DNA from 3 places in the Lysinibacillus sp. NPDC096382 genome. Region 2 is predicted to be linked to each of the others. Evidence: riboswitches for the same ligand, from Rfam matches in the RefSeq annotation. Region 2 holds a riboswitch; each other region holds the start of a gene.
The links. A riboswitch is a leader RNA that binds a small molecule or an ion and turns the genes downstream of it on or off. The one in region 2 is predicted to bind cobalamin.

Region 1: another riboswitch for cobalamin. It lies ahead of ACIQZA_RS09630 (hypothetical protein); the one in region 2 lies ahead of ACIQZA_RS12715 (FecCD family ABC transporter permease).
Region 3: another riboswitch for cobalamin. It lies ahead of ACIQZA_RS05940 (hypothetical protein); the one in region 2 lies ahead of ACIQZA_RS12715 (FecCD family ABC transporter permease).

Annotation. Positions count from the first base shown of each region.
Region 1 is NZ_JBIWFC010000005.1:73,759-83,806, reverse strand. It holds gene ACIQZA_RS09660 (DsbA family oxidoreductase) at 1-127, shown strand, start outside; gene ACIQZA_RS09655 (c-type cytochrome) at 407-1,357, shown strand; gene ACIQZA_RS09650 (ABC1 kinase family protein) at 1,825-3,813, shown strand; gene ACIQZA_RS09645 (C40 family peptidase) at 4,281-5,474, shown strand; gene ACIQZA_RS09640 (hypothetical protein) at 5,586-5,795, opposite strand; gene ACIQZA_RS09635 (hypothetical protein) at 6,012-6,560, shown strand; cobalamin riboswitch at 6,769-6,975, shown strand; gene ACIQZA_RS09630 (hypothetical protein) at 7,175-7,723, shown strand; gene ACIQZA_RS09625 (ABC transporter substrate-binding protein) at 7,720-8,688, shown strand; gene ACIQZA_RS09620 (tyrosine-protein phosphatase) at 9,160-9,927, shown strand.
Region 2 is NZ_JBIWFC010000007.1:194,325-204,372, forward strand. It holds gene ACIQZA_RS12680 (ABC transporter ATP-binding protein) at 1-271, opposite strand, end outside; gene ACIQZA_RS12685 (MarR family winged helix-turn-helix transcriptional regulator) at 342-773, opposite strand; gene ACIQZA_RS12690 (peroxiredoxin family protein) at 1,239-1,751, shown strand; gene ACIQZA_RS12695 (nucleotidyltransferase) at 1,984-2,826, opposite strand; gene ACIQZA_RS12700 (precorrin-3B methylase) at 3,609-4,304, opposite strand; gene ACIQZA_RS12705 (ABC transporter substrate-binding protein) at 4,352-5,350, opposite strand; gene ACIQZA_RS12710 (ABC transporter ATP-binding protein) at 5,409-6,182, opposite strand; gene ACIQZA_RS12715 (FecCD family ABC transporter permease) at 6,183-7,172, opposite strand; cobalamin riboswitch at 7,362-7,545, opposite strand; gene ACIQZA_RS12720 (hypothetical protein) at 7,741-7,920, opposite strand; gene ACIQZA_RS12725 (DNA topoisomerase III) at 8,270-10,048, shown strand, end outside.
Region 3 is NZ_JBIWFC010000002.1:433,075-443,122, reverse strand. It holds gene ACIQZA_RS05950 (methyl-accepting chemotaxis protein) at 1-402, shown strand, start outside; partial or broken gene ACIQZA_RS05945 (amidase family protein) at 631-2,099, shown strand; cobalamin riboswitch at 2,187-2,370, shown strand; gene ACIQZA_RS05940 (hypothetical protein) at 2,617-3,381, shown strand; gene ACIQZA_RS05935 (GTP-binding protein) at 3,570-5,510, opposite strand; gene ACIQZA_RS05930 (hypothetical protein) at 5,977-6,399, opposite strand; gene ACIQZA_RS05925 (S9 family peptidase) at 6,698-8,686, shown strand; gene ACIQZA_RS05920 (GNAT family N-acetyltransferase) at 8,901-9,443, opposite strand; gene ACIQZA_RS05915 (class I SAM-dependent rRNA methyltransferase) at 9,717-10,048, opposite strand, start outside.

The sequences.
Region 1 (10,048 bases), on a different contig from region 2:
TGCGGAGCCAACTGATGTTTTTGTACGGACGTTACATCAAGCTGCAGAGATAGCGGGTATTCAGCCGGTATTAAAGATGATAGGTGATGGTGAAGCTATTTGTGCTGATGGTGAATGCAAATTATAAGAGAACACTAAAATGCCGGGCGTAATCTGTACTCGGCATTTTTATCTTCATTCAGCAATTTTTACTGTGCGAAAGCGGTAATTACGCCAAGGTGAAATTGATTAGGAAAAAGTGCATACTGCGAGAGGTATTAAGTCTCGTTTGATGTGTTATAGAACAAAAGAATTCATAATTTTATCCTCTAAATGGTTCTATTTACGTAAGGTGTGAGGAAAATCACATCGAAAAACATGCTACTTTGCTAAAATATAGGTGATTATACAAAGGGGGGTATTGTAGATGAAACCTATAGTAGCAGGAGTAGCGGGGACAGTACTGTTAGCAGGTACACTTTTTGTGGGGGCAGTCATTAGCGACAAAATTTTAGGGGATGCTAAAGGAGAAAGTAAAGAAACTGCTGTACAAACAAAAATACCAACGACAGCGGCTGCTCAGTCAGTTGTCTATGCGCCACCAAGTATTGAAGAAGTACCAGATGGACCTATGAGGGAAGCAATATTATACGGCTATGAGCTTGTAAATAATACACATGTTGCTGCAGAAGAATATGTTGGGAATCAGTTGTCTTGCACAAGCTGTCATGCGGGTGCGGGTTATGATGAGCAAGTTTCGTCATTGGTAGGTGTTATGGCGAATTATCCTCAATATATTGCACGCTCAGGTGATATTGTAACGATTGAGGAGCGTATTAACGGTTGTATGGTTCGCAGTATGAACGGAAAGAAATTTGATATGAATAGTAAAGAGTTAGAAGCGATGGTCTCATACTTCGCCTATATTTCAGAAGGTGTACCTATTGGGGCAGAGCGTGAATGGGTAGGTACAAGTACTTTGAAGAACATTCCTATACCGAATGTTACGAATGGTGAAGAAGTATATGCCCAGTCTTGTATTACTTGTCACGCAGCTGATGGCTCAGGTACTGGTGCTAATACAGGTCCGGCATTATGGGGTAAAAACTCATTCAATGATGGAGCGGGTATGGCGAGAATGTCGAAAATGGCTGGCTACATCAAACATAATATGCCGATTGGTGCAGCAGGTACTTTGACAGATCAAAATGCCGCTGATTTAGCAGCCTTTATCTTATCGCAGGATCGACCTGAATGGGCAAATCACGATAAAGATTGGCCAAAAGGCGAACGTCCTAATGATGTTATGAATAAAGAAAAACGGGAACAAGTTAAAAATGGCACAATAAATTGGGAGCAAATACTTTCTGCTAACTAAAATGAAGAGAGAACATCCCTTGCGAGTAGAAATAATATTCGTTTCATCTACCTTTAGATAATTTATGTCTAAAGGTATTTTTTTATCTAAAGATGGAAATCTACATCTTGAGGCTGTATATGTGCACTTTCTATATTTAATAATTATTACAGATTTTCTGCTTATCCAAAAAATTATGGATGACATTATATAAGTTGATTGGAGTGGGGACTGGGGACTCCTTGGGGATCAGCAATAAAGGAACGAAGGCTAAAAGCATCACGTCCTGTGATAACGCCTTCGTGACCAACATCGTGTTGGCCCGAGACCCTGGAGCGCAGTAGATGTTTTCTGTGCGAAAGCCGCTTAAAACCATATCCTTTATTAAAGAACTATTTCTCGGGTCAACCGTTCTATACATTAAAAGAAGTACAGATCTTAATTTGTTATACTAGCAGTATTAGGAAGTAGCATCGGAGGTGACGCTGTTGATTTTTTTGAAATTTTTAATCGAACTCATTGTTGTATCAGTACTTATTTACTTTGTAAGTGGTCGATTAATTGGTTCAAATATTAATTTTATACGTAGGGTTCTTTCTGTAGTTATTAGTGTGACGCTTACGTCCTTTGTTTATTGGTATACCTATTTACGTCATACAGATTTTTTATACGAGCCAATGATGCAAACAGTGACAGAGGTCAGTACACTTGTTTGGATTGGCTGCATGCTACTAATTTCGATGCTGCTCTATCTCGTTTTTGAGCTTTTTGATCCAAGTGGTATGACAGCTAGAGATCGTCGGAATGGCAAAAAAAATTTATTATTGCGCCTTCGTAGTTACTGGCGACAGCAAAAGCGTTTGCGTCAGGTGTTAAAAATAGCAGTGACAAATGGCGTTGTTCAAACGATTAAATACGCAAGGCAACGAGAAAATGAAAAGGAGCTTGCTATTGCTTTAAGGATTACTTTGGAGCAATGTGGTGGGATATTTATTAAATTTGGTCAGGTACTTTCTACTCGTAAGGAACTGTTTTCGCCTATTTTTATTGACGAGTTAGAGAAGCTACAACATAATGTGAAGTCTTTATCGTCAGAGCAAGTAACCCAAATTTTAGAAGATTCACTTCCTAAGCCTATGAATGAAATATTTGCAAGCTTTCAAATGGAGCCTATTGCGGCAGCATCTATTGGACAAGTACATAAGGCACGATTGAAAAATTTTGATGAAGTCGTGGTGAAGCTGCTACGTCCAGAAGTGAAGGGAATCATGCGAGACGATCTCGATATTTTAGAGGAATTTGCCAATTGGCTTTCAAACAAATCTACATGGGCTGAGTCGCTTGGGTTTCGAGAGCTAGCTAAAGGATTTGGCGATGGGTTACGTGAGGAAATTCATTTAGATATTGAAGCTCGTAATACATTGCAGGTGACGAATGCTCTTACAAAAAGCGATTATAAGGTGAAAATTCCTAAAATCTATACAGAATATTGTAATGAAAATATTATCGTCATGGAATATGTACGGGGAAAAAGCGTTGCAAATGCTGCGGCTGAATTTAATCGATTAGAAAATGATCGTAGACAGTTTGCGCGGACTGTTTTATGTTCTTTCATTGAACAGATGCTTGTTTCGGGTATATTTCATGCGGATCCACATCCGGGAAATATTCAGATTGATGAGACGGATGGCACACCGATCCTTCTTGATTTTGGGGCTGTTGGTCGTTTGGGAGCTACACAACAAGAAGGCTTAAAGCTAATTTTAATGGGGATTCATCTAAGTGATTCAAATACTTTATTTGACGGCATAACGTTATTGGTTGAAAATGCAGATCATGCAGAGCGTGCAAAAATAGAGCAAGCAATTGATCAAATTCTCTTGAAAATTTCTTACGTTGATCGAATTCCGACAGAAGAATTAATACATGCGTTATTTACGGTTGTTCGTGATTTCGGTCTTACTTTCTATCCAGCAGTAGGTTTAGCGCTGCGTTCATTAGTAACATTGGAAGGGACATTACGGGTAATTGACCCGAATTTTGATATTTTCACGGAAGCGAAAGATTTTTCATCTGCATATATGCGAGCATCCTTCCTTAAGCCATTTAAAGAACCGATGGCAACGAAGGAACGTTTACAAGAAGAATTAGCAATGCTTATTCCGGCATTGCACAAAATGCCAAGACGAGTTAATCAGCTCATTCAACGGGTGGAGAGCGGAAAAATTACGTTACATCACGATGTTTTTTCGGATGAGGATAATGCTCGTTTTATTACAAATTTGTTTTCCCGTTTAGTCTTACTTCTCGTAGGTATTACCTTTGGGATTATTTCTGTAGCACTTTTAGCAATCTCGCAATTTATTCGTGAAGCGTACGCTGTTTACTTAAATACAGCTGCATACTTGGGATTGTTTTTATGTGCCATTCTTTTGGTACGCCTTTCTATCCAAGCGCTACGTTCTATGAGGCAATAGGAAGCACCAGCTTGGAGTGGAAATCAATCTTTGTTTATTGAAACACATTATTTATATCTATTCTTTTGCGACAAGATGAGGTAGGGGAAATGCTCCCTTACCTTTTTTATTTTAACTTCTTTCAGCAGATTCCGGATGCAATTATGTCGAGCCATAATGGATAAATGTTCTCGTGAAATATTACAAAAACATTACAAAACAGAAATTGGGTCTAATGGTAAAGTAGTTAAAAACGTTGTTATGTAGAATAAAACGTAGTTTTGTAGAATTTAATAGAATTTACATGAATATTACAAGAATGTTGCGAGTTTTACTAAACGATTAAAAAGCCGTGAAATAGTATAAAAGTTATGCTAATAATGCTAAACTTTAAAAGGCTAATAAAATATAAGAGAAATAAAACAATCGTTCCAGTGATTACATTAAAATACTAAGAGCGAAATTGACTAGTGAAGGGAAAGAATAACGTGGGTAAGCGCAATAAATGGCGTAAGTCGATGGTGCTAGCATTAGCACTAGCTGGCGGCTTATTATTTAATACAGTTCAACCAACCGTAGTGCACGCGGAAGAAACATCTCAACAAATGATTGATAAGAAAGCTAAAATAGATACAGAGGTTAAAAAGCTACAAGAAGAATTAACTAAACTACAAAAAGAGATCGATGAAAAAGTAAAAGTATTTAACAAAGTACAAGCAGATATTAAAGAAGTGGATGCAGATATTGTAGATACTAAAAAACGTATTGAGCAACGTTCAGCGATTTTAAATGATCGTATGGCTGCATACCAAGCTCAAGATAATACTGTGGGCGTTTATTTAAATGCTGTTCTTGAAGCAAAAAGCTTTGCAGATTTAATGGACCGTGTCGTAGCGGTAAAAACATTAATGGATGCTGACCAAGATTTAGTAGATCAACAAGAAGCGGATAAGGCTAACTTAGAGAAACAAAAAGCAACATTAGATGAAAAACAAAAAGAGCTTCAAAAGCAATTCCAAGAGCTTCAACAAAAGGAAAGCGAAATGGAAGTGAAAAAAGCTGAAAATGAAGCGAAATCTCTTGCGTTAAAGGCACAAATTGCAACGAAACAAGAAGAAGAACGTTTAGAAGCAGAACGTAAAGCAGCAGAGGAAGAAGCAGCTCGTTTACGTGCACTTCAAGCAGCTACTCCAGTAGTACAAGCAACAAATAACAACGTTAACGATAATACTAGTAACAGTAATACTAGCAATGCTAACAATAGTGGTAAAGCGAACAATGAAAAATCACCACAAAAAGTCGTTGTTGGTTCTGGTTCAGGTACTGCATCTTCAGGTGATGCAATTTCAACTGCAAAGCAATTCTTAGGCCGTAGCTATGTTTGGGGCGGCAGCAACCCATCAACAGGATTTGACTGTTCAGGTCTTGTACAATGGTCTTACAAACAAGCAGGCGTATCTTTACCACGTACAGCATCACAACAATATTTAGCAACACAACGTATTTCAGCAAGTGAAGCACGTGTAGGTGACCTAGTATTCTTCAGCTATGGTTCAGGCATAGCGCATGTAGGTATTTACTTAGGAAATAACACGATGATTGATGCTCAAAATAAAGGTGTTGTCATTGAATCACTTGATTGGTGGAATCAATATTTAGTAGGCTTCGGTCGTATTCAATAAGCCCTACTATTATATAGACGATTTAAATAGCGAAAAGGTCATCCTTGTAAAAAAAATTACAAAGATGACCTTTTTTTTATTTGACGGTATTTAAGGCCCTCCGAGTAAAAATCATACAGCCAGATATAGATCCATTAATTTAGGCTCGACTACTCGATGAATAATGAGTAAAATAGCATCTAAGATGAATAAATTTACATAAATAGATATATTTACTACAATATTACCTGTTACTAAAATGAAAATAGAGCCGATGTAAGGTATAGCATCAATTATCCATATAATGATTGTCATCGTTATAGCGTATTTCGCTGGATTCATAGAAGGCTAATTCCAATTATAAAGCTAACATGTAAAATGTGTCTTTATAGCCGAAAGAATTGTTTTCTTGCATATTGATACTCATTTCTGATAATTTTGAAATATAGTTAAACTGTTTGTGACTTTAGTTTCGTAGTAATAAAGTAACGAATGATAGAAATTATTACAATACTTACAAGTTTGTCATTTTTGCGTTCATAAAGGTAGGGATGAATCATGGAAAAAGAGATTTTGCAACTTTTTAGTAATTTAACAGAGCGTGACCTTGATATTCAATACAAATCATACGAAGAATTAATGAAAATTATGCAGGAACCAGTTGATTGGACATATTCAGTTTGGGAACAACTTGTTCAAGCTCTTACATATAGAAATGGACATGTACGTGCAAGTGCTGCACAATTTTTATGCGCATTGGCAGCAAAAAGTGATCCTGAAGAAAGAGTATTAGAGGACTTCTTAAAGATTTGGGCAGTAACGTATGATGAAAAAATAGAAACTGCTAGGCATACTTTGCAGGCGATTTGGAAAATAGGTTTAGCAGGGCAGGTACAAAGAGATTTAGTCGTGTCATATTTGGCGAAAAGATTTCAAATATGCTTAGACGAAAAGCACCCGACATCGATACGCTATGATATTATTGTATCTTTTAAAAAGCTATTCGATGAAACGAAAGACCCGAAACTACTAGAGATTGCACAGCGATTGATTGAAGAAGAAGAAGATGGTAAATGCAAAAAGAAATATAAGAATGCCATCCGTTAAAAGATGTAAAATAGCTGTTTTTACGCAAATGCTTTCGTTGAGAGATAGCTTTTATAATATCGATCTATGAAATATAATACTGCACGAGCAAATGAAAACACCCACGTGCATATGGTGATACCTGCATGATCTTTCCCATCGTTTTTGTTTATTCTAATTCCACATCTATTTTTTCCTATTAATCTATGATAAACTGCTTTACAAGTGAATAATTCTTGCAGAATAAGGGTGCTGAACTATAGCATAATCGGGAATTCGGTGAAAAACCGAAGCTGTTTCCGCAACTGTAAGTACAGGAATCATAAAGATATACCACTGTCGAATGATCTGATGGGAAGGTTTTTTATGACGCACAACATGATTGAATGTAGTGAACTGTACAAGCCAGGAGACCGACCTTTGTTTGAACGTATGATAACTCTTCGGAAGCTAGGAGAATATGCGGCAAATACATAGGCTATGCTGTGTCTATATGACACTATTTATGTTATTTTCGTTGTTTCCTTAGGAATGGGAACAACGTTTTTTTATGTACACTTATCTTTCACCGGAAGAAATCCTAAGAAGGTGTGAATAAAGTAGAATTTTTCACGATGGAAAGCGGGGACTTAGATTTGAAAAAAGATGCACGTTATTCTTGTTATCCATTTATGCGTGAAAAGGCATCAACGGTAGATTTTGAAATTCGAACGGATAGCCTTACAACACATATTGGCGTCGCTTTAGCGGTGGTACAAAAGGAAACAGTGGAGGTAATATCAGATGATTTACTAGCTATTTTACCAATGGCTTACCATGTAAATGGGTCAGTTCGAGGTAAATTGGCGGTAACCGAAGATGATTTGACTTGGCTAAGTGATCGCTATGATTTCTATGTTAGTCATGTTCAGGATGAAATACAAAACTTTGTATTACCTCAAGGGACAGGGGCTGCTACTGCATTACATGTATGCCGTAGTGAGGCGAAAAAATCATACCGTGTTTTGCACAAAGTATCTGAAGAACGGGAAGTACCTGCTATTCTCTTTGATTATTTAGGATTGCTAGCCAATGTGTTTTTTGTAATGGCTGTTTATATGAATCAGCATGCTGGTATTGCTGAAATACCGTTTATTAGTAAGTCATACCCGATGAAAAAGAAAAAAGGAGAATCAATGAAATGAAGAAAATGTTTAAGCTACAATGGCTTTCTGTGTTGATGCTGGCCCTCGTATTAGTGGGCTGTGGCACGAAAGAGGATGCAAATAAAGAGATTGTTTCTAAAGAAGATCAACAAGTTGAGAAAACTACTAGCTATAAAGTTAAGGATGACCGTGGTGTAGAAGTAGAGTTTAATGCAGTACCTAAAACTATTGTTTCATTACAACCGAGTAATACAGAGATTTTATTTGCGCTAGGCGTTGGCGATAAAATCGTAGGTGCAACTGAGTATGATACGTATCCAGAAGAAGCGCAAAAAATTGAGCGTGTTTCTACTTCTACAACATTCAATAGCGAGCGTATTTTAGCTCTAAAGCCAGATGTCGTTATTGCCTATACAACTGGAGGCAAAGATGAAGAAAATTTAAATGCATTAAAAGGCCTTGAGGATGCGGGTATTAAAGTGTTTGCCATTCAATCAGCTAAATCATTTGATGATGTTTACGGGGATATCGAACAAGTCGCAACGGTTATGGGCATCAAAGATAAAGGCGACAAGTTAAATGAAGATATTAAAGGTAAAATTGCAGATGTCCAAGCGAAAGTTAAAGATGTGAAAGAACTAAAAAATATCTATTTAGAAATTAGTCCAAAGCCAGACATCTATACAGCTGGTTCTGGTACATTCCAACAAGAAATTTTAAATGCTGCAAATGTTAACAACGTTTTTGCTGACCTTAAAAGCTGGGGAAAGGTATCTGAGGAAGATATTATTGCGAAAAATCCAGCTGTCATTTTAACAACAGTAAACTATGTGAAAGACCCAGCGGCAGAAATTCTTTCTCGTGATGGATGGAATTCAATCACTGCTATTCAAAATAAAGCGGTTTATTCTATAGATACTGATATTTCAAACCGTCCGGGTCCGCGTATTGGCGAAGCAGTTGAGTTAATCGCAAAAGCAGTATACCCTGAGTTATTTAAATAGTTTATATTGAAAAAGTGTATTTTGAAGCTGTCCTTTATGGGCAGCTTTTTTGATGATCGGATAAGGTGGATAACTGCTCCGCTATGATGAAAAAGTGAACAGGTGAAGTGGATAACTGCTCCGCTATGATGAAAAAGTGAACAGGTGAAGTGGATAACTGCTCAGCAATGAAGAAAAAGTGAACAGGTGAAGTGGATAACTGCTCCACTATGATGAAAAAGTGAACAGGTGAGGTGGATAACTGCTCCATTATGATGAAAAAGTGAACAGGTGAGGTGGATAACTGCTCCGCTATGATGAAAAGTGATTAGGTAATACGGCCATATTCTCCTATTCAATAAAGCATCGCTTAAATCCCCTCATCGCTTTTGAAGTAGTGTATGACATTTCCTAGTCTGAAAATTGGTATTATATCGGATTGTTTTATAATATAGAAGTAAGAATGCTTGCTAACAGAGAGAGGTGCAGTGAGTGAAACAGTTTGATATGAAGATTGTTCCGTTTGAAGCAGTTTATAATTTTCGTGATATGGGTGGTTATAAGTCGAGAGATGGACGTGCCGTTAAGAATGGTTTGATTTATCGTTCAGCAGCACTTGGTAAAATGACGAATGCAGATAAGGAGCTATTTAAAACGCTTGGTGTGAAAACAATTTTTGATTATCGAGACGACCATGAGGCTCAAAATAATCCTAATCCGGTATTCCCATATGCCGAGTATCTTCAAATACCAGCAAAGGGAAATCATGCTTTTGAGATGCCTACAAACACTGGTGGAAAAGATTTTTATAAGGTTGTAAGCCTAGAGATGTTCCGAGAGTTTTATGCGCAAATGCCTTTTAATAATGACTCGTTTAAAAAGTTAATAGCAACGATTCAGCATCCTGAAAATTTAGGGCTTGTTCATCATTGTGCGGTCGGAAAGGATCGAACAGGTATTGGTAGCGCACTTATTTTACTTGCTTTAGATGTACCTGAGGAAACAATTATGGAGGACTATTTAGATACAAATGTACATCTACGTCCCTTAGTAGAACGAATGGCTCAGACAATTCAGCCAGGTTATAGCGATCAAGAATTGCAGCAATTTTATGCTTTAATGTCGGCCCGTGAGGACTATTTACAAGCGGCATTTGATGCAATGGATAACCGATATGGCTCTAAGACCACTTTTTTAGAGCAAGAGTTTGGTTTAACAACAGAAAAACGTAAGCAATTGCAGGATCATTACTTAATATGATATGAAACCCTTTCGCATAAAATTATGAGAGGGGTTTTTACGTATTATACTAGCTTTACAATATTTCATTATAAAAACTCTTTACACCTTAAAAATCTATGATAAGATACTATATATTTTT
Region 2 (10,048 bases):
GCAATTCCTTTGACAGCGACGTTGCTACCTTTGCCGCAAAATAGCCCACAATGACTGCCAATATCATACTGCCAAGGGCACATAACAGCATTTTTCCTCCAGCTGTCCATATCTCGCTCGTTTTACTGCCCTCTGTTTGTACAAGAGTCGTAATTTTAGCCATATAATCCGGCAATTTCAAATCCAAATAAACTTGCCCTACAATGAACACAATACTAGCAACAATAAGCGTCCATTCTTTCGGTTTTAAGTATTTAAATATTTTCAACATATTTGCAGTCCTCCTCATTTTAGTTAGCATGCTAACTATATAGTCATAAAACAACAAAATAGCATCTTCTTCAAGATTCTATATTTTCTTTCATAGCATCCATTACTTCAAAAAACACATCAAGTTTCTCTTCCGGGATACCTGTTAGTAATTTTTGTTCAAGAAGCGCTCTACGAGTCATGATACTGTCATGTATTTTCAGCGCATCTTCTGTTAAGACAATTTTTTTGAGTCTTGAATCGTAGGGCACAGATTGCCTTGTAATCAAACCGTTATTTTCCATAGCCTTTAGTATTCTAGATGCTGTTGATTTACGAATAGAAAAATCTCTTTCAAAATCTTTTTGAAAGACATCCTTATCTTGGTTTTTGTAAAGATAACTAATCGTCCAACCGTGCATGGCAGTAAGGTTTTCTTTTTCCATTAGTGTTTGATCCAATTGTCTTCTCATTAAGAGCGACAATGTACGTAACTCTAACCCAACTGATCTCTTTTTGCTCAATTTTCTACCTCCTATATGTTAGCGTGCAAACTTTAGTATTTAAAAACTAGATTTAGTGTACTGGTGGGCATGTCGTATGTAACTCAATACATAATTTTATTCGTAAGACGCTTATGCCCTTAGGTAAAAGATGGATCATGTTCAGATTTATCTTCGTATTCAGTTTGCCATATGGCCTGCAAAAAGTTCAACAAAAAAGTAAAACCACTTTTTGTTATGTAAATAAGTGATTTTGCTTTGAAATAAAGTATGCTAAGAAATGACAAAATAACAATATTCATTTTCACTCTTCTAAGCCTGAATATAAAAAAATTTACAGCTTGGAATGCGTTGGAAGGAACGTTTTTTTTCAGTTTAGTTAGGGATTATATTTTACATATCTAATTTAGAAAAGGAAAGAATATAAATGTGTTCCAAATCTCTACCAGAGCTCAATAAGAATTCACAATTTTTAGGAGGATAAGTATGTCTACATTTAATTTGGGTGATAAAGTCCCCGATTTTACTCTTCCAGCAGTTAATGGCGAAGAATTCTCTTTTGTATCTCATCAAGACCAGCATAAAAGTTGGCATCTCATTATCTTTTTCAGAGGATCATGGTGCCCTGTTTGTCTTCATGACTTAAAAGAGCTTGAAGAAAGCAAAAGTTATTTTGAAGGCAAGAATGTACACCTAATTACAATCTCAACGGACCAGTTAGAAAATTTAAAGAAAATGGTTGATGAACATAACATTACTTTTACTGTCTTAACTGATAAAGAGTTAAAAACAGTAAAAGCATATGATGTTTTTTATCATGGAGAAAATGCTCCATATGAGGATCATGGTACGCATGGAGAACCAGCTTATTTCTTAGTTGATGAAAATGGACAACTGCTATATCAACAAAAACAAACAAGTCCATTTGGACGCCCATCATCTACTGAACTTCGCAAAATTATCCAATATATCGGAAAGAATTTAAAGACAAATCAATAAATAAAAATATTTGATTGAGCGCAATTGTAGAGCAACAAAAGTAGAAAAACTATCAATCTCGAATGATTTGCATTATACGATTGCTCTAAAATTAAAATGCTTAAAAATAAAAGGTAATCTCATTTTAAACATGACTAAGATGTGATTACCTTTTTCTGTATATGGAATCAACAAAGCTAATTTCATTTGTAGCTACTAACGTGAATTCGAACTTCGTAAGTTATTCATTAGATTATATTTTCATGTTTAATTCTCTATTGGGATTATAGAATTGTAACCATTTATCAGCTTCACTAATCATCCACGTTCCAAATTCATTTAAAAACGATAACAATAGGTTTGCATCTATTATGGGTGTTATGGCATATTCTAGCGCTTTTTTCATGTCGTTTTCCTTTTCAGGGAAATATTCCGAAAACAATTTATAAGCAGGATATAAATCCCTTGTATATGTGTTTGCTTTAGTAATGACAAGCGCAAGTCCTGCTCTTACTAAAATTTTCATAATCCACTTGCAACAATCTTTCATATCCTCTATATCAGAATTATCTTGAAGATCATCACAGGCATTTTTAATTTGACCTTGTAAATGAATAAGGTGGTCATTTGCTAAAGCTTCGTCAGCTCTATATCTTGGTAATTGGGGTATTAAGTTTTCTCCAAACACACATATTCCATGGGTTTTGAGTATGAAACTAATGATTGAAAAAGATGACGCATTTAAAATATCTTCTACACAGTATAAACTTAGTTCAATACCATCTACACAAGTATGTTTTTGATTTAATTGTTGTTCTACTTCTTTTAACCGCTTTAACTGTGGTTTATTAGGGTTTTGCTTTGTAACCGCTATTGTGTCTAAGTCAGCTACGCCTTCAATACCTATCCCTTTTGGAATGGATCCTCTTATGTATACACTATGTAAGTCATCTTGAAGGTGAGTGGAATACGTATTAACCACATCGTAGATCACAGGATGAAAAATTGGGTTGATTTTATCCCAGTCTGAATGGTTAATAATGTGGCCATCGCTATCAGTAATACATAAGCTTCCAATTTCTTTAATAATAGTCATCACATATCTCCTTTTATTAATTTATAGTCACTTCGTCTACCTACTATGCTACGCCTCTCGCTATGGGTTTTATCTTCTAACGATCAATAATGACTTTACATAGTCATTTTCTTTACTATCTATTAATATCTATTTCGCATAAAAATAGGATAGCACGTTCTCTATCGAACACGCTATCCTACTTTCATTTTAGAAGTACACATTAGGCTAAAATAACCTTCATATTGTTTAATTCGTAATTTTTATCCTTATTATTAGTAAACTCCGTCTTCTAGCTAAAATACTCTTTATTTGAATTTTTCACATTTAATTGGATCATCAGCAAAACGTGTGGTTGATTTCCGTTCCGACTGGGCGCTTTGCCGCTGACGCTTCGCTTTCGCGCAGAGCAGAGCTTCCTGGGGGCGTCCGATGTGCCGCTTTTGGTGTTGCTGTCGCTACGCTTTCGCACAGAAAACATCCGCTACGCTGCAGGGTCTCGGGCCAACACGATGTTGGTCACGAAGGCGTTATCACAGGATGTGATGCTTTTAGCCTTCGTTCCTCTATCGCTGACCCCCGAGGAGTCGCCCAGTCTCCACTCCAATCAACTATTTACATAGTAGAAGTTTTAACAAAAGTCATCCACCACTTTTGGTGATGAACCATTTAAATTGAGCACCGAATTTAGACCATTTTTTAATCATTCCCCAATACCGTTTCGTCGGCTAGCCATTCTCAATCAACTTACGAATTGTTTGTATGTAGCTCATCATATCCTACTAGAATCCGCGGAACTATTTTCATAGTAGTTGATTACCTGGGTGATTTTTTATCGTTTGCCAATAGTCTGCATCTTTTGTTCTCTTGTAAAATTTATAAAAGGGCTCTGTTTGGCGAGCAAGTTCTTTATAGACCCTAATTATTTCCTGTAAAAGACTTTCAATATGCTGTACAGGCACTTTTTTCACAAATAGCTCCCCTGCCTGTGCATTTTTCCCCATTGGAACTGCCCCTAAATACACATCGAAACTATCTTTCTGATATACAAGCCCAATATCATCATAAACGGCATTATAGCAAGCTGATGCACAGCCATTCATATTAATGCGAATCCTGCTTGGTACTTCCAAGCCTTCAAGCTGCTGATACAGCTCCTCTGTAATCTGTGCTGCCTCCATTTTATCGCCATCACAAAAATCACAAGCCTTCATAGCTACAATCTGACCTTGCTTTGCAATATATAAGCCCACCTTTTCCAACTTCCTTTTGGCCGCCGTAAATTCTATTGTCGGTACAGATAGTAGTATACTGTAGGACGCAGAATATTTAATAGCACCACTCACTCCGACTACCTCTGCGATTGTTTGAAATTGTGCTGGTGTATAATGTTTGTTGATAATGCCAGGACTCACAGCAAGACGCGTAAATTCACCCTCTCTGTTTAACTTAGCAAATGTTTTTTCAGGAATATTATGGCTAAAAGCATTTATAGTCATTTTTACCCTCCTATGAAAAAAGCTAGCACATGGCTAGCTCCTCTTCTTTATTGAAAGCTTTCTGGATAAAATCCTTGTGCCAAAATTCGAATTGCTTCAGCCGCACGAACACCTTCAGACGCTGCTGATAGTGGTAAAATAACGAAACGTCCGTTTACTACCGCTTCCGTTTCTTTTAGTGCCGGATCATTTTTTAGGAAATTAATTTTTTCTTCAGCAGTAGTTGAACCATAGTCAATTACAACGATAACTTCAGGGTTGCGCTCAACTACATCTTCTTTTGAAACGGTTGTCCAGCCAGACTCAACATCGCCGAATATATTTTTTCCACCTGCTACTGTCACAAGTTCATTCATGAAGTTTTGTGCAGCAGTGAAAACATCTTTCTCACCACTATCAAATACAAGAATACGTAAATTACCCTCCTCTTGCGGAAGCTTCGTACGAATGTCCTCTACATCTTTTGTCATTTGCTCAATTAATTTTTCTCCACGGTCTTCCACATGGAATATCTTAGAAATATTGCGGATATCCCCGAAAATATCCTCTAACTTAGGATTTTTAATGCTTGAAGATGTATGTAAATAAGTGTGGATGCCAAGTGCTTCTAGTTCTTCTGATGTTCCGACACCCTTCTCACTAAACCCGCTTTTCCAGCCTGCATATAAAAAATCTGCTCCTGCATCAATCACTTGTTCCTTTGTTGGGTATTGCTCAGCTAATACTGGAACTTTTTCATATGCTGCTTGTAACGGTGGATAAATTGCATCATCTAAATACGCTGTTCCGACCATTGAATCCTCTAAGCCTAACGCTAGCATAATCTCTGTCACATGCTGATTTAAGCTAATTGCCTTTTTTGGTGCTTCCGAATAGACTTGTGTCGTATCGTTATTGTCAATCGTTACTTCCGTTGCTCCTGCTTTTGCTGGTTCTACTTGTTCGCTTTGCGATGATGACTCCTGTTTTTCCTCGTTAACACAAGCTGTTAACATACTTAGCATTGCGATTGCAAGAACAAGCCATACGCTTTTTAATGTCTTCATGTCTACTTCTCCTTTTTTCTAAATACTATATAGAAAGAAATGTAAAACCCTTAACTAACTATAAAAATTGCTCAGATATATAATAAATATGCGGCTTTTTCGTGACAGGATGTACACTAACTTCCGCATGTACACCAAACACCTTTTGTAGCAATGAGGGTGTTAATACATCAACCGGAGTTCCATATGCCGCAATTTCTCCGTCCTTTAAAACATAAATTTTATCGCAATAAGTTGCTGCTATATTTAAATCATGTAAGGCTGCAATGACCGTGATCGGCAAGCCCCGTATTAAATCCATGAGCTGGAGTTGATGTTGAATATCTAAATGATTCGTTGGCTCATCTAATACCATGACCTTAGCCTGTTGCGCCAATGCCCTTGCAACAACGACCCGTTTTTTCTCACCACCAGATAAGGAACTAAAAGTACGTTCACTTAAATGCAGTACCCCTGCTTGCTGCATCGATTCCTCAACAATAGCTAGGTCTTCTTTTGTATCTACTTCCATAAGCCTTTTATGCGGTGTACGTCCCATTGCCACAAGATCCTTAACAGTGAACTCAAATAGCACTGGTGTTTCCTGCCCTACGACGGCTAGTTGCTTTGCTATCACCTTTGAAGATTGCTTGTAAATATTTTCATTAAATAAAAATACTTCTCCCTCTTGAGGTTGTAGCATACGGTACATATTTTTTAATAGGGTCGATTTCCCACTGCCATTAGGGCCAATTATGCCCACAAACTCGCGTTCTTGAATATGTACAGAAACATTGTTTAATATTTTCACCTGCTGCACGGCAAAAGTAACGTTTTTTGCAACGTATACCATTTAATTCTCCTCCCCGAAAGAATACATTTGCCTCCGCAACATCCATATAAAGAATGGGCATCCGCATAAAGCCGTAATAATTCCAATCGGCATTTCCTCAGGTGCAATCACAATGCGCGCAACTGCATCAGCCCATATTAAAAATATCGCACCAATTAATGCACTGACTGGCAGTACAAACTTATAATTTGAGCCGACAATCATGCGTACGATATGTGGAATAATCAGGCCAATAAAGCCAATTGCACCACTTACAGCAACAAGGACACCTGTTAATAGGGAAATTACTAAAATTAGTAGCAATCGAAATTTCTCTAAATTAACCCCCAGCGTAACAGCAGATTCTTCGCCAAGTAAAAGTAAATTCAAATGGCGTGAATGTAGACGTAAAATTATGTAGACGATCGTTAAAACTACGAACGGAATCATTATATTCACCCATTTCGCTCCAGCCAAACTTCCCATCATCCAATATATCACTGCCTTTATGCCCCCCTCTTCCTTCGTCATCATGAGCATAAAATTCGTCATTGCTGACAAAACTAGTGACACGGCAATTCCGGCTAATAATAATCGAACAACTGAAATTCGCCCCCCAACTCGTGCTAAGAAAAACACAATCAGTACTGCAATTGTCGCACCTATAAAAGCAGCAAATGATAGCGCATACATACCTAAAAATGAAAATGTGCCAAGTAAAATAACAGATGTAGCCCCGACAGATGCACCGGAAGATACCCCCAAAATATAGGGGTCCGCGATTGAATTGCGCACTAAAGCTTGAATAGCAGCACCCGAAATGGCAAGACCCGCTCCGACTATTATGGCAAGTACTACGCGGGGAGTACGAATTTGCCATATGATGATTTCCTGTGAACGGCTCCAATCCAATGTAATGCCAAGTGGATTGAACGGGATGTGCGATAAAATAATGCGCCATACAATACTAGGTGTAATAGACACAGAGCCTACCATTATCGCTGATGTCATGGATATTAGAACGACACCAGTTAATACGACTAAAAGTAGGTTGATTTTTCTTGTTGTTGGATTCTTCAAAACGCGCTCCTCTCTTAAAGCAAAGGGCATAAAAAAATCCCCTTATCTACAAGAGGATGTCATAGTTAAATAAAAGGCGTCGATTCCCAGTCACTACAACCATCCTCGTGGTTCTATGTAAGTTTGTTGCTTTTATTGGCAGGTCTCCTGGCTTAGGTTCATTATCTATACGCCTTCCCATAGCTCGCTACAGTGACATATTGTATAGACTCTCCATTACAGTTGCGGGACAGCATCGGATTTGCACCGATTTCCCTTTTAAGCAAACGAACAAGTCATTCGCACCAACAAAATAATATTTTATTAAGTTATAAGAGGAACAATATCAGAATATTTTCCAGATAGCAATTATATTATATATTACATTAAAGTAAAAATATTAATTAACGAGCGTTTAATAGCCGTAAAATAGCACCATTGAACATTAATTATTATTAGAAAAATAAATAAATTTAGATAGTGATTTATCTTACTTACTATACAAATTCCTCACAGTACACTATTTGACGGAAAAATAACAATTAAATGTAGGAACTGTTCCTTCGTAAACTTTCTTTTTAATTTCCGATAATGTTTTTTCTAATCTACCAGTTAACGCTAAATCAAATAAATCTTTTACAAGAAAATTTTCTACCAAGTTTTTACCAAGCTCCGTACACACTAAATTTTTATTTTCCATAGCTAAATAGCCGACTGTAATAAGTTTCTTTATCGTCTCTGCCCGAGAGCCGGGGTACCAATGCTATAACCGCTTAAAATAGCCTCCATGATTTCATTACTATCTTCATTTACAATCCCTTTACCACACGTCTCCATTACTCGTAATAATGTTTTTTCTTTAGGCGGTGTTGTTACATGGTTTGTTATTTTGACTGAATTAAAATGTCTAAAAGCCTAGATTATTAGTCAACCTAATTGGATTTCCTAATAAAAGATAGGACACAATTATTAATATAACCGTTATACTTAAAATTCATTTATAATTATTAAACATAAAGTTGTAATTATTATTAATAGGAGAAAAGCATATGAAAATAGTAATTGCAGAAAAACCAGACCAGGCTGCAAAATTAGCTGCCCCCTTTTCTTTTACAAAAAAACCTGGTTTTTTTGAAGTTAAGCCAAACACATACTTTCCAGGTGGAGCACTTATCACATGGGCGATTGGACATCTATGTGAACTGAAAGCCCCTGAAGAATATAATCCTACATGGAAAAAATGGACATTAGAAACTTTACCTATTATTCCAGATCGATTTGAATATAAAGTGACTAAGTCAAAGTATAAACAATTTAATGTGATTAAAAGTTTAGTAAAAAGACCAGACATTCAAGAAATCATTATTGGTGGTGATGCTGGACGTGAAGGTGAATTGATTATCCGTACCATTTTAAGAGTATGCGGTGTTAATAAACCGATGAAACGTCTCTGGATATCATCTTTAACAGAAAACGCTGTAAAAAATGGGTTTGCAAATTTACTACCAGAAGAGAAGACACGCGACATTTATTTTGAAGCACTAAGTCGTTCATGTGCAGACTGGCTAATTGGCATTAATACATCTAGATTATACACGGTACTCCTCAAAAGAAATGGCGTGAAAGATGTATTTTCAATTGGTCGTGTACAAACACCTACACTTGCACTAATAGTAAAGAGAGAGCATGAAATTGCGAATTTTAAATCAGAACCATTTTGGGAAGTGGAAACAGAGTTTAATTTTGATGGAAAATTGTTAAAAGCGAAATGGCATAAAGATAACAATTCAAGAGTTCAAGAAGAACGACAAGCTAATGCTATTGCTAATTTCTGTATCAATAAAAAAGTAGAAATTAATAGTATTAAAAGAGAAACAAAGGAATATGCTCCTCCATTGTTATTCAACTTATCTGCATTACAAGCTACAGCAAACAAAGCTTATAAATTCTCACCACAAAATACGCTGGATATTTTGCAAAAACTTTATTTAAAGGGCGTTGTTTCCTATCCAAGATCTGATTCACAATTTTTAACGAATGAAGAAGCAAAAACACTACCAAAGATACTAGAGCATTTAAGTAAAATTGATAAATACAAAAGTCTTCTTCCGCCACCGACAAGTTCAATTATGAATAATAAAAGATATGTGAATGAAAAAAAAGTAACCGATCATCATGCAATTATTGTTACCGAGCAAATACCAGACGTAGCAAAGCTAAGTACAGAAGAAGAAAAAATTTATGATTTAATTGCAAGACAAGTCATTGCAGCACATTACAACAATGCCATATTTTCTTACACAACGATTCATTCACTTGTTGATAAACGTGCAGAATTCATCTCTAAGGGTAAAGTGCTAATGGAAGAAGGTTGGCGTAAGGTTATTTATCATTCTAAAGATAACTCACCTACAGACAAAGATGAACTGCTCCCCCTATTACATGAAAATGAGCAAGGTATCGTTGCGAAAGCGAACGTAAAAAAAGGTGAAACCCAGCCACCAAATCGTTTTTCTGAAGGAAATTTGATTACCGTAATGAAAACAGCGGGTAAACATTTAGAAGATGCGGAATTAGAAAAGGTCCTATCGAAAACGGAAGGATTAGGTACTGAAGCTACACGCGCTGGAATTATTGGTACATTAAAAGATCGAAACTATATCGAAGTTAAGAAAAACCAAGTCTTCGCAACGGCTAAAGGAATGTTACTCATTGAGGCACTAGGTGAAAGTATCTTAACGTCCCCTTCCATGACAGCCAAATGGGAGCAACGACTATCTGAAATAGGTGAAGGCAACGCTTCTCCTACAGCATTTATGGAACAAGTA
Region 3 (10,048 bases), on a different contig from region 2:
ATTCAAATTGTCGAGCTTGTAGTTGGAATAGAAAGCGATACAAAACAAGTAGCTACCTCTGTTGAAAAGGACTTGAAAAATGTTCAACAGGGCGTCTATGTCATTGATGAGGCTACAAAGTCATTCGGTACGATTTCTCAGCATGTTAGCAAAATGACGAACCAACTAGAGGATATTTCCGCAACAGCAGAAGAGCTTTCAAGTAGCGCGAATGAGGTTACAAATTTAGTATCGACAATTGCAAACGGAATGGATAGTTTGTCTAATTATACAGGGGTCATTCTGCAGTCTGTTGATGAGCAAAGTGCCTCCATGCAAGCGGTCAACATGGTGGTGTCGCAAGACTTATGTGTACAAGCTGAAAATTTACAAAAGCTTACACAGAGATTTAGTGGACAATAATTGAAAGAACTATATTACCCATAAAAAAAAGGCTATTTTGCAGGAATAAATTTTCTGCGAAATAGCCTTTTTTTATCAAGTGCATTGATTAGCGTAGAGCCGAAAATTAAATATTAAATAAGCCGAAAAAATCGGTTGTTATCGTTAAAAGTACTATGCTAATCATAAATAATGTAGGTATAAGTTTACCTTTTTGGTATAATATTGAAAGAAGGGTAGGGAATATGAATGGGGATAAATTTTAATAGCTTTCTTAAAGAAGAATTGTCAGTAAATGATATTCAGACAGCAATGGAACAAGGTGATATAACATCAAAAGAATTAACTATGTATTATTTACATAGAATTGCTAAGTATGATCAAGGTGGACAGAAAATTAATTCTATGCTTGAAATTAATCCTGAAGCGATATTTATTGCTGAAGCATTAGATGAGGAAAGATTAACAAAAGGGGCTAGAGGGCCACTACACGGAATTCCGGTGGTTTTAAAAGATAATATCGAAACGAAAGACTTTATGCACACTAGTGCAGGTGTAATAGCATTAGAAAATTATTTAGCAAAGCAGGATGCATTTCTAGTAAAAAAGCTTCGTGAAGCAGGGGCTGTTATTTTAGGAAAAACAAATATGACTGAATTAGCAAACGGTATGTCGAGTACGATGTGGGCAGGCTATAGTTCTCGAGGTGGACAAACACTTAATCCTTATGGTGATCCAGAACTTTATGTGGGAGGATCTAGCTCAGGATCAGCGGTAGCAGTTGCAGCGAATTTTTCTGTTTTATCAATTGGAACTGAGACAGACGCTTCGATTTTAAGTCCAGCTATACAAAATTCAGTAGTTGGCATAAAACCGACTGTTGGGCTCATTAGTCGACAGGGCATTATTCCGTTTACATACTCTCAAGATACAGCAGGATCAATGGCTAGAACTGTAACAGATGCAGCTATTTTATTGGGCGTATTAACAGGAGTAGATCAAGACGACGTCGCTACATATAAAAGTGAACAAAAGTTATATAAAGATTACACCAATTTTTTAGATGCAACTGGATTAATTGGTGCTAGAATTGGTGTTTATAATAATGCCTCAAAAGATTATTATGACTCAGTGGAATATGACGGAACACTTTTTAATAATGCCATTCAGGTTTTGAGAGAGCAAGGAGCCGTTATTATTGAAGGCGTCGAAATCCCTTCTTTTCATAGAGACTGGAAATGGGGAGTACCGCAATACGAATTAAAGCATAGTTTAAATAATTTTCTTGTAAATCTACCTTCCCAAATGCCTGTCCATTCTATTTCTGAGTTAATTCAATTTAATAAACGATCAAAAGGAAAGTCGTTAAAATATGGTCAGGATAAATTGGAATCGAGAGAGAAATTATCGAATACGTTAAGAGATTCTGACTATTTAAATGCAAAACTAGAGGATTTGTATTTTTCTCAAGAGCAAGGAATCGATTATACATTAAAAAAATATGAATTAGATGCGATTATCTTTCCATCATATATAGGTTCAACAATTAGTGCGAAAGCTGGATATCCGTCTATTGCCGTCCCAGCAGGGTATATGAAAAATGGAGACCGTTTGGGGTAACATTTGCAGGAACTGCATTTAGTGAGGATGTACTAATAAAACTCGCATTTTCATTTGAGCAAGCAACTAAACTACGAAAAGCTCCGAAGTTGTATTAAGATCCAACCAGACTCAATTGACTTTAAAAATACAGTACTTTACAATTAAAGGTAGGGAACTCGGTATTTTCCAGTTTCTTAACAACTGAATAGCGTGGAATAATAGGTGTAAATTGCGTGCAATTTACTTAAAAGGGAAGTCGGTGCAAATCCGACACTGTCCCGCAACTGTAAATGTGAGCGACTTTTCATATACCACTGTTTAACGACGGGAAGGGGAAAGGTAGCGATGATCATGAGTCAGGATACCTGCCTATTATGAGTACACACCATAACCCTACGAGGAATAGGAGGTGGCATGTTGACAAAACAGAATGCTCTGTTCGTCACTGTACGTCAAACGCCCAAAATAAGAGGAGGTATTAGCTATCGTGCTAATTCTTTCATATTTGGGCATTGTTTGACGTTATATGATGAACGAAAAAGATAGAATGAAGGATTTCCTCGCTTTAATAGGAAATCCTTTTTTTACTGATGACTTCCGTTTTGAAAATATGTACGAAAAGAGGATGCACGTATGACGAATATTCATGTATGTACAGCACAGGAATCGCAATATGTAGATATGAAAATTTGTAAGCTGCCACGCATTGAAGCTACTAAGAAAGCTACAACAAGAATGGCTGTAGAATCACTTGTCGACCAATTAATAGCTAGCAAACTAATTAGTAATGAACGATTGTTTGAGCAAATTTTATATAACAAAGATATTATTTGGATTCAAAATGAAAATTTTAATGGGCACCTTTTTGCAAAGGCGGATACTACAGATCAACTTAAAACAAAAACAAATAGTTTTATGATGTATATGCCGACAAATCCAATTATCTATGAGGTGAACGGTGAGCATCATCATTTAATTACACGCATTGATTCGACTCGTGCTAAGCCAAATTTAGAGCGACTAGCCCAAGCTCCTAAGCCAATATTAAGTGCTGCTCGAGTCAATGATTTATTATGCTCAATAGTGATGCGCTTTTATGGAACATATTTAGAAGATTTATCACAGGTAGCTCCTAAAAACAAACAACTGATTAATTTTGTAGAGCGCGAGTATCATCAATTTTTAGAAGCTGTGAAGGAACTAAATGAATATCATTTAAACTGGCACCCACGTGGTAACGGTCATGAACTATTACTGGAATTAATTGATAATTTACAACTTTTGAAAAGTCGACCTGGCAAGGTTTTAATTGATTTCTCTAATCCCCATAGCTACGTTGTTGTGGACCCTTCATATCGCATTTTCAAACAGGCACAGAAAACAGTGCAAGCTTTGTAAATTAATTTCGTGCTGGGTGAAGGGAATATCAGCGAATGGGGGTGGAATATTCGCGGAGGCAGAGTAACTACTCGAGCGGAGCCAGAATACTCACGGAAGTAGGACAAATCCTCGCGAGGAGCCAGAGAATCTCAACGAAACATAAAAAACAGGACATTGATAGATAATCATGTCCTGTTTTTATGATTTCAGTCAATACAATGCATCGCCGCCTCTGCCTCATGCCATGGAACGGAGTAACCTTTGCCTTTTGCACAAAAAATACTAGAAGATGTATATTCGGGATCGGCGTTTTTATCGTAGCCAATTTGTGCAATGATATCTTCTGTATTGTGACACACATCATAACCATCAAATTGGAGAGAAAGTACGCCCTTACCATTAGTGTAGGCGGCAAAGATTGTACTGTAGCTCATAAATGTTGCGACAGGAGCGCGGCCAGTTAAAATCGCATCATGTTCAGTTAAGATTGGCGCGTCAAATGTACCAGCAGCTTGTTGAATATCGGTCATCATCCGGCCAATAAAATCACTTGGAGCTTTAAGTTTAAAACGGTAATACGGCTCTAGTAATACATTTTCTGCTTGCTCCAGCCCTTGCCGTAATGCTCGGAATGTTGCTTCTCGGAAATCGCCACCATCTGTATGTTTAATATGTGCGCGTCCTGTCAAGAGAGTGAAGCGAATATCTGTCACAGGGAAGCCAGTTAACAACCCATGATGATCGCGCTCGAATAGATGTTTTTCAATGAGTCGTTGATGCCCAACCGATAAATCATCTGCATGACAAGCATTGACAAATGTATGACCAGTACCGCGTGTATTTGGCTCCATCAATAAATGTACTTCTGCATAATGCTTTAAAGGTTCAAAATGACCATAGCCTGTCACCGTTGTTGCAATCGTTTCCATATATAAAATCTGTGGTTCGCTAAATAAAATGTCTAGCGAGAAGCGTTTGTTCAGCACATCGATAAGAACCTCGAGTTGGATGACACCCATAATATGTACATGAATTTCTTGAAATTTTTCATGCCATAGCACACGTAATGATGGTTCTTCTGCTTCAAGTGTGCGGAAAATTTTTAAAACTTCCTTTATATGCTGATCGCCTTCATATTGTACTTTTGCCTGTAAAGTCGGTACTAACTCATAGGGCTGCGGGTTACCTGAAAAACCAATGATATCGCCGATGTTTGCTTCGCTAATCCCTTTTACTGCGAAAATCTCCCCAGCCTCGACCTCTTGAACTGTTACATAACGGCTGCCGTTGTAAAGTCGAATCTCAGTTACTTTTTCTGTTGCATCTTCAAAGGAAAATTCATCACGCACATGTAACGTTCCTTGCAATGCCTTGATAAAAGTTAAGCGTTGATGCCCATCATGACGAATTTTAAATACTTCACCTTGGAACGGAGCTTTGTTATTAAAATGTGTTTTTGTAAGTAGGGGGAGCTGTGCTAAAAATTCCTTTATCCCAATATCTTTTAAAGCAGAGCCAGTAAAACATAAAAAGGCTTTTTCCTGTTTAATCATCGTATGTAAACGAGTAAGGCAGCTAGAGCAATCCAATGTTTCATTTAGAAAATCGTCGAGAAGCTTTTCGTCACGTTCAGCAAGCCACTCCATCATGCGATTTGAAACATAGTCTGAACGGAGCGGTTCATCTACGAATAATACATCCTCAGAACAGTCCTTTTGAAGCTGTACCATAACGGCTTGAACATCTGCCCCTTCACGATCAATTTTGTTAATAAAGAAGAAAGTTGGGACGTGGTATTGGCGTAAAAGTTGCCACACTGTTTCCGTATGACCTTGTAGTCCTTCAACCGCACTTACAATAATGATGGCAAAATCCATAACCCGAATGGCACGTTCCATCTCTGGTGAGAAATCTACGTGTCCGGGTGTATCGATTAACGTATATGTATCATTCTCAATCGTCATGCGACCTTGCTCCGCAAAAATCGTAATGCCTCGCTGACGCTCCAACTCATGATTATCTAGAAATGTGTCCTGGTGATCCACTCGTCCACGGGCTTGAATACTGTTTGTATGAAATAGTAACTGCTCAGAAAATGTTGTTTTTCCTGCGTCCACGTGAGCGAGTACCCCGATTGTTACATGCATAAAAAATCCTCGTTTCTATTCATTCTTTTATCAATATTGTAACAGAATTACCCTACAAGATTACGAGTAAATATATACGACTGTGTCTATGCCTATCAAAAAGAGGGGCTTACCAATGAGAGAAAAGCACAAGCCGAGACTTTGTTCGTAAAAAAGGGTAAAAGTGCGCATATTGAAGGTATTTTAAAGAAAATTATTAGTCTCGATTAAGAACATTCTCGCCCTAATCATCCCTCTTATAAATTTTACCGCAGAAAAAAATTACTGATAGGAGACCTAATCTAGACCATTATGGGAGTGATTTCCGTTACGACTGGGTGCTTTCTTGGGGACGTACTTGGCTCTCAGTGGCGCAAGAAGCGGAGATAAGCTTTTGCATTATCATTAAAGGTAGGAGTTCTGTCATTTATCTAAAAGTATTGTTGAATTGTTTGATTTCAAATATCAAGTGATAGATAAAAAATCTTTAATCTCGTTCCGCATACTTGCCGTCATTTTGAGGGGAATTTTCTAAATATGAAAAATATGCTTGAATGACTTTACCGTTTTCAACTTTATATACATAAAGTACTGTTGGTTCGTCAGCAAATTTAACTTTTATTTGGTATCCAAATGCCGTTGTTAATAATTCTTCTTTATCAAAACTAGTTTCCCAAGATGCATTTGGGTATTTCTTTTCTAAATGTTCTTCAACCATTTGAGTATATTTATCATATGTTGCGTTCTGTATATGTGGACGAACAGCTAGGAATACTGCATAGCTTAAAAGGATAATAACTATAAAGCTATACAAAATTTTTTTACCTCTTTTTCTAAAAAAGAATGAAATCACAAAAAAGAAATAAATAGATCCAATCACAAAAAATAACTCTATTGCTTTTATAGCCATAAAAACACCTCCTGATTGAATAATTTTTCCATTTTTATTTTAGCACATGTAATATACAATCACCCTAAAAGTTGAGGTTAATAAAAGTTCTCACTGGATGAATTTGACTTACTACTTATCAAAGGTTCTAAAGTTTCGCAACCTTTTGATACATCGCGGTCACTCATTGTTATTCTTGCTACTGTTAAATCCTCTCTCTGATAAAAAATAATTTCTTCTTAAAAGGAGGAATAATACTTAGAGTGTCGAAATATTGTACTATGTAATGAAACTTCAACACAAAGGGGATTTTTAAAATATGACTTTGAAACAAGGGATTCAACCAGAAGATTTATATCAATTAAAATCAGTGGCAGATCCACAAGTATCACCTGACGGAACAGAAGTAGTGTATATAGAAACGCATATTAATGAGAAGAAAAAAGACTACGTATCTAATTTATTTTACATAGACTTGAATGAAAAAAAGCCTCAACAATGGACATTTGGTGAAGATAAAACGAGTTCGCCTGTATGGTCACCAGATGGCAGTAAAATTGCATTTGTATCAACGAGAAAGGGTAAGCCACAAATTTTTGTGCTTTCTAAAGCAGGTGGAGAAGCGAAACAAGTTACTCATTGTAAAAACGGTGCGACATCACCTGTTTGGTCTCCGTGTGGTAAGAATATTGCATTTTCAGTAAAACTAGGTGAAAATGAAAGCATTTATGATAAGGCTGAAAATGATAAGAAAGATGATATAGAACTTAAACCACTTGAAATAGAAAAAATGAAATATAAATCAGATGCAGCTGGGTTTATTGATATGGAGCAATTTTCTCAAATTGCCATCGTCAATCTTGAATCTGGAGAATTAGAGTTAGTTACGGAAGGAAAACATAATTTACAACTTTGTGCATGGTCTCCAAACGGGAAATATCTTTCTTACATTGCTGACTTAGCAGAGGATTTAGATTTTTCATTCGTGGTTGATATTTACTTATTGGACTTAGAAACAAAACATGGTCGCAAGCTTACGGAAGGAACGGGGGTGTTTTACCAAACTTCATGGTCCCCGAATAGCCGCTACGTAACTTATGTTGGAAGTGAACGAGAATTTGAAAATGCAACACAAGCAAAGTTATGGATTTATGATTTGGAAAATAACAATACGACATGTGTAACGAGTGAATTTGATGCGCCGGTCGGTGATTTTGTCGTCGGTGATTTCCTTCAAGGTGTCGTTGCTCCGCGTGTACAATGGCTGGAGGATAATAAAAGCTTTTACTTCCAAGTGACTGATCACGGAAATACAGCGATTTATTTTGGTAATCTTTCTGGAGAATTATATCCAGCGATTCATGATGATCAATACGTATATGGTTTTTCGCTTGATCAAAAAAATGATAAAGCGGTAGTCGCAATTAGTAGTACTACAAATCCTGGCGATCTATTTTACGTAAATTTAAATACTGGTGAACAAGAACAGCTTACGAAAGTTAATGAAGAATTTTTAAAGACGAAAGAATTGTCTGTTCCTGAAGCAGTTGAATATGAAGGGGCAGATGGCTGGAAAGTAAGCGGCTGGATAATGAAGCCTATTGGCTTTACAGAAGGGGAGAAATATCCACTTATTCTTGAAATCCATGGTGGACCTCACGCTATGTATGCCAACTCATATTTTAACGAATTCCAAATCCTTGCTGCACAAGGTTATGCGGTCCTTTATACGAATCCTCGTGGAAGCCATGGATATGGTCAAAAATTTGTTGATGCGGTTCGTGGTGATTATGGCGGTAATGATTATAATGATCTCATGGCTGCTGTGGATTTTGCATTGGAGCATTATGATTTCATTGATAAAGACCGTCTAGGAGTTACAGGTGGGAGCTATGGGGGCTTCATGACAAACTGGATTGTCGGACATACAAATCGTTTTAAAGCTGCTGTTACGCAACGTTGTATTTCTAACTGGATTAGCTTTTACGGCGTAAGTGATATCGGCTATTACTTCAATGACTGGCAAATCCAAGCGGGACTAGACGATATAGAGAAGCTTTGGAATCATTCGCCACTTAAATATGTTGACAATGTGGAGACGCCACTGTTAATTTTACACAGTGAAAAAGACTATCGCTGTCCGATTGAACAGGCAGAGCAATTATTTATCGCCTTGAAACACCGTAAAAAGGAAACTAAATTTGTGCGCTTCCCAGAATCCAATCACGAACTTTCTAGAAGCGGAAAACCAGCGTTAAGAATCAATAGATTAGAATATATTAAGGATTGGTTTGTGAAATATCTATAAATGAGATATTGGTGGCTTAAGAAGTGAAAATACTTCTTAGGCCACTTTTATTTTATAGTTACATTGAGAGGGAGAATGCTTTGTAGTAATCAAGTGTAAAGTGATAATAAAGTTATATAATTTTGCTATAGTAGTCGAATAAGAGTTACACAACTTTCTTGTCACTTAACAATTAAGAAGAACTACAAGGTCGAAAACACTTTGAGAAACTAGACTATTCATGAATTATTCCATAATGTACTAAATCTTCATATTTACCGTCTTTGATGATATGATCCTTTAAAATTCCTTCTTGTTTCATGCCAATTTTGTCCATAACTTTTCCTGAAGCAAGGTTAGTAGAAAAATATCGGGCAAACACTTTATGCAGTTTCTTTTCTTCAAAAGCAAATTGAACAATCGACTGCGCTGCTTCCGAAGCATAGCCTTTTCCCCAATACTCCTCGCCAATCCAATAGGCTATTTCACCTTGATTAAAGCGTTTATTGTTCGATAAGGCAATGGCTCCATATAATTCGCCAGTTTCCTTATCTGTAACTGCAAACTCGTACGAAATATCCTGCGTAAAATTATCATAATGACGTTCCATCCATGTTAATGCATCATTTAAACTATATGGATAAGGTAGGTACATGGTACTTTTATAAATATTATAGTTATTGCAAAGCTTTGTAACCGTTTCTGCATCGGCTGATTGAAATAATCTAAGAACAAGTCTTTCTGTAGAAATCATTAACTTTTCATGAACATATCCCATTCTATCATCTCCATTTATCATTATTTTGTAAAATGACACTCACTATAGCGTAAGGGTAATTTCTGATCCGACTGGGTGCTTTCCTGAGGCGTGGTGAGCCGCTATGCGCCAATCAACTCATTTACATGGCATATAACTTAAAATATCATCCTAAATTTTAGGGATTAGATGATTCTATTGTGTTGTAGACGGAAAATTCTGACAAGGGTGGTCATTATATTCTCTCCCAAATAAAAAACAGAATCACCAGAAAGTGATTCTGTCTAGGTTCATTTAGTTAAGTTTTTTAATAAATACAACCTTTAAGTAATTGAATTCTGGATATTCACGTGGGGCACGGAAATCCTTTGGTAAGCTATATTCTTCAACAATTTTATAGGCTGTTTTAGTTTCTTTAAATGCTTGATCAATAAAGCTCTTGAACTTTTTCATCCCAAAGCTTGCATTGTTCGTTGAAGCAACAATGATACCGTTTTTCTCCGTAATGGCGATTGTATCTACAAGTAATTTAGGATAGTCTTTCGCAGTTGAGAACGTTCTTTCCTTCGTACGTGCAAAGCTAGGTGGATCTAAAACGACAAGGTCAAATTTTAAATTATGGCGCT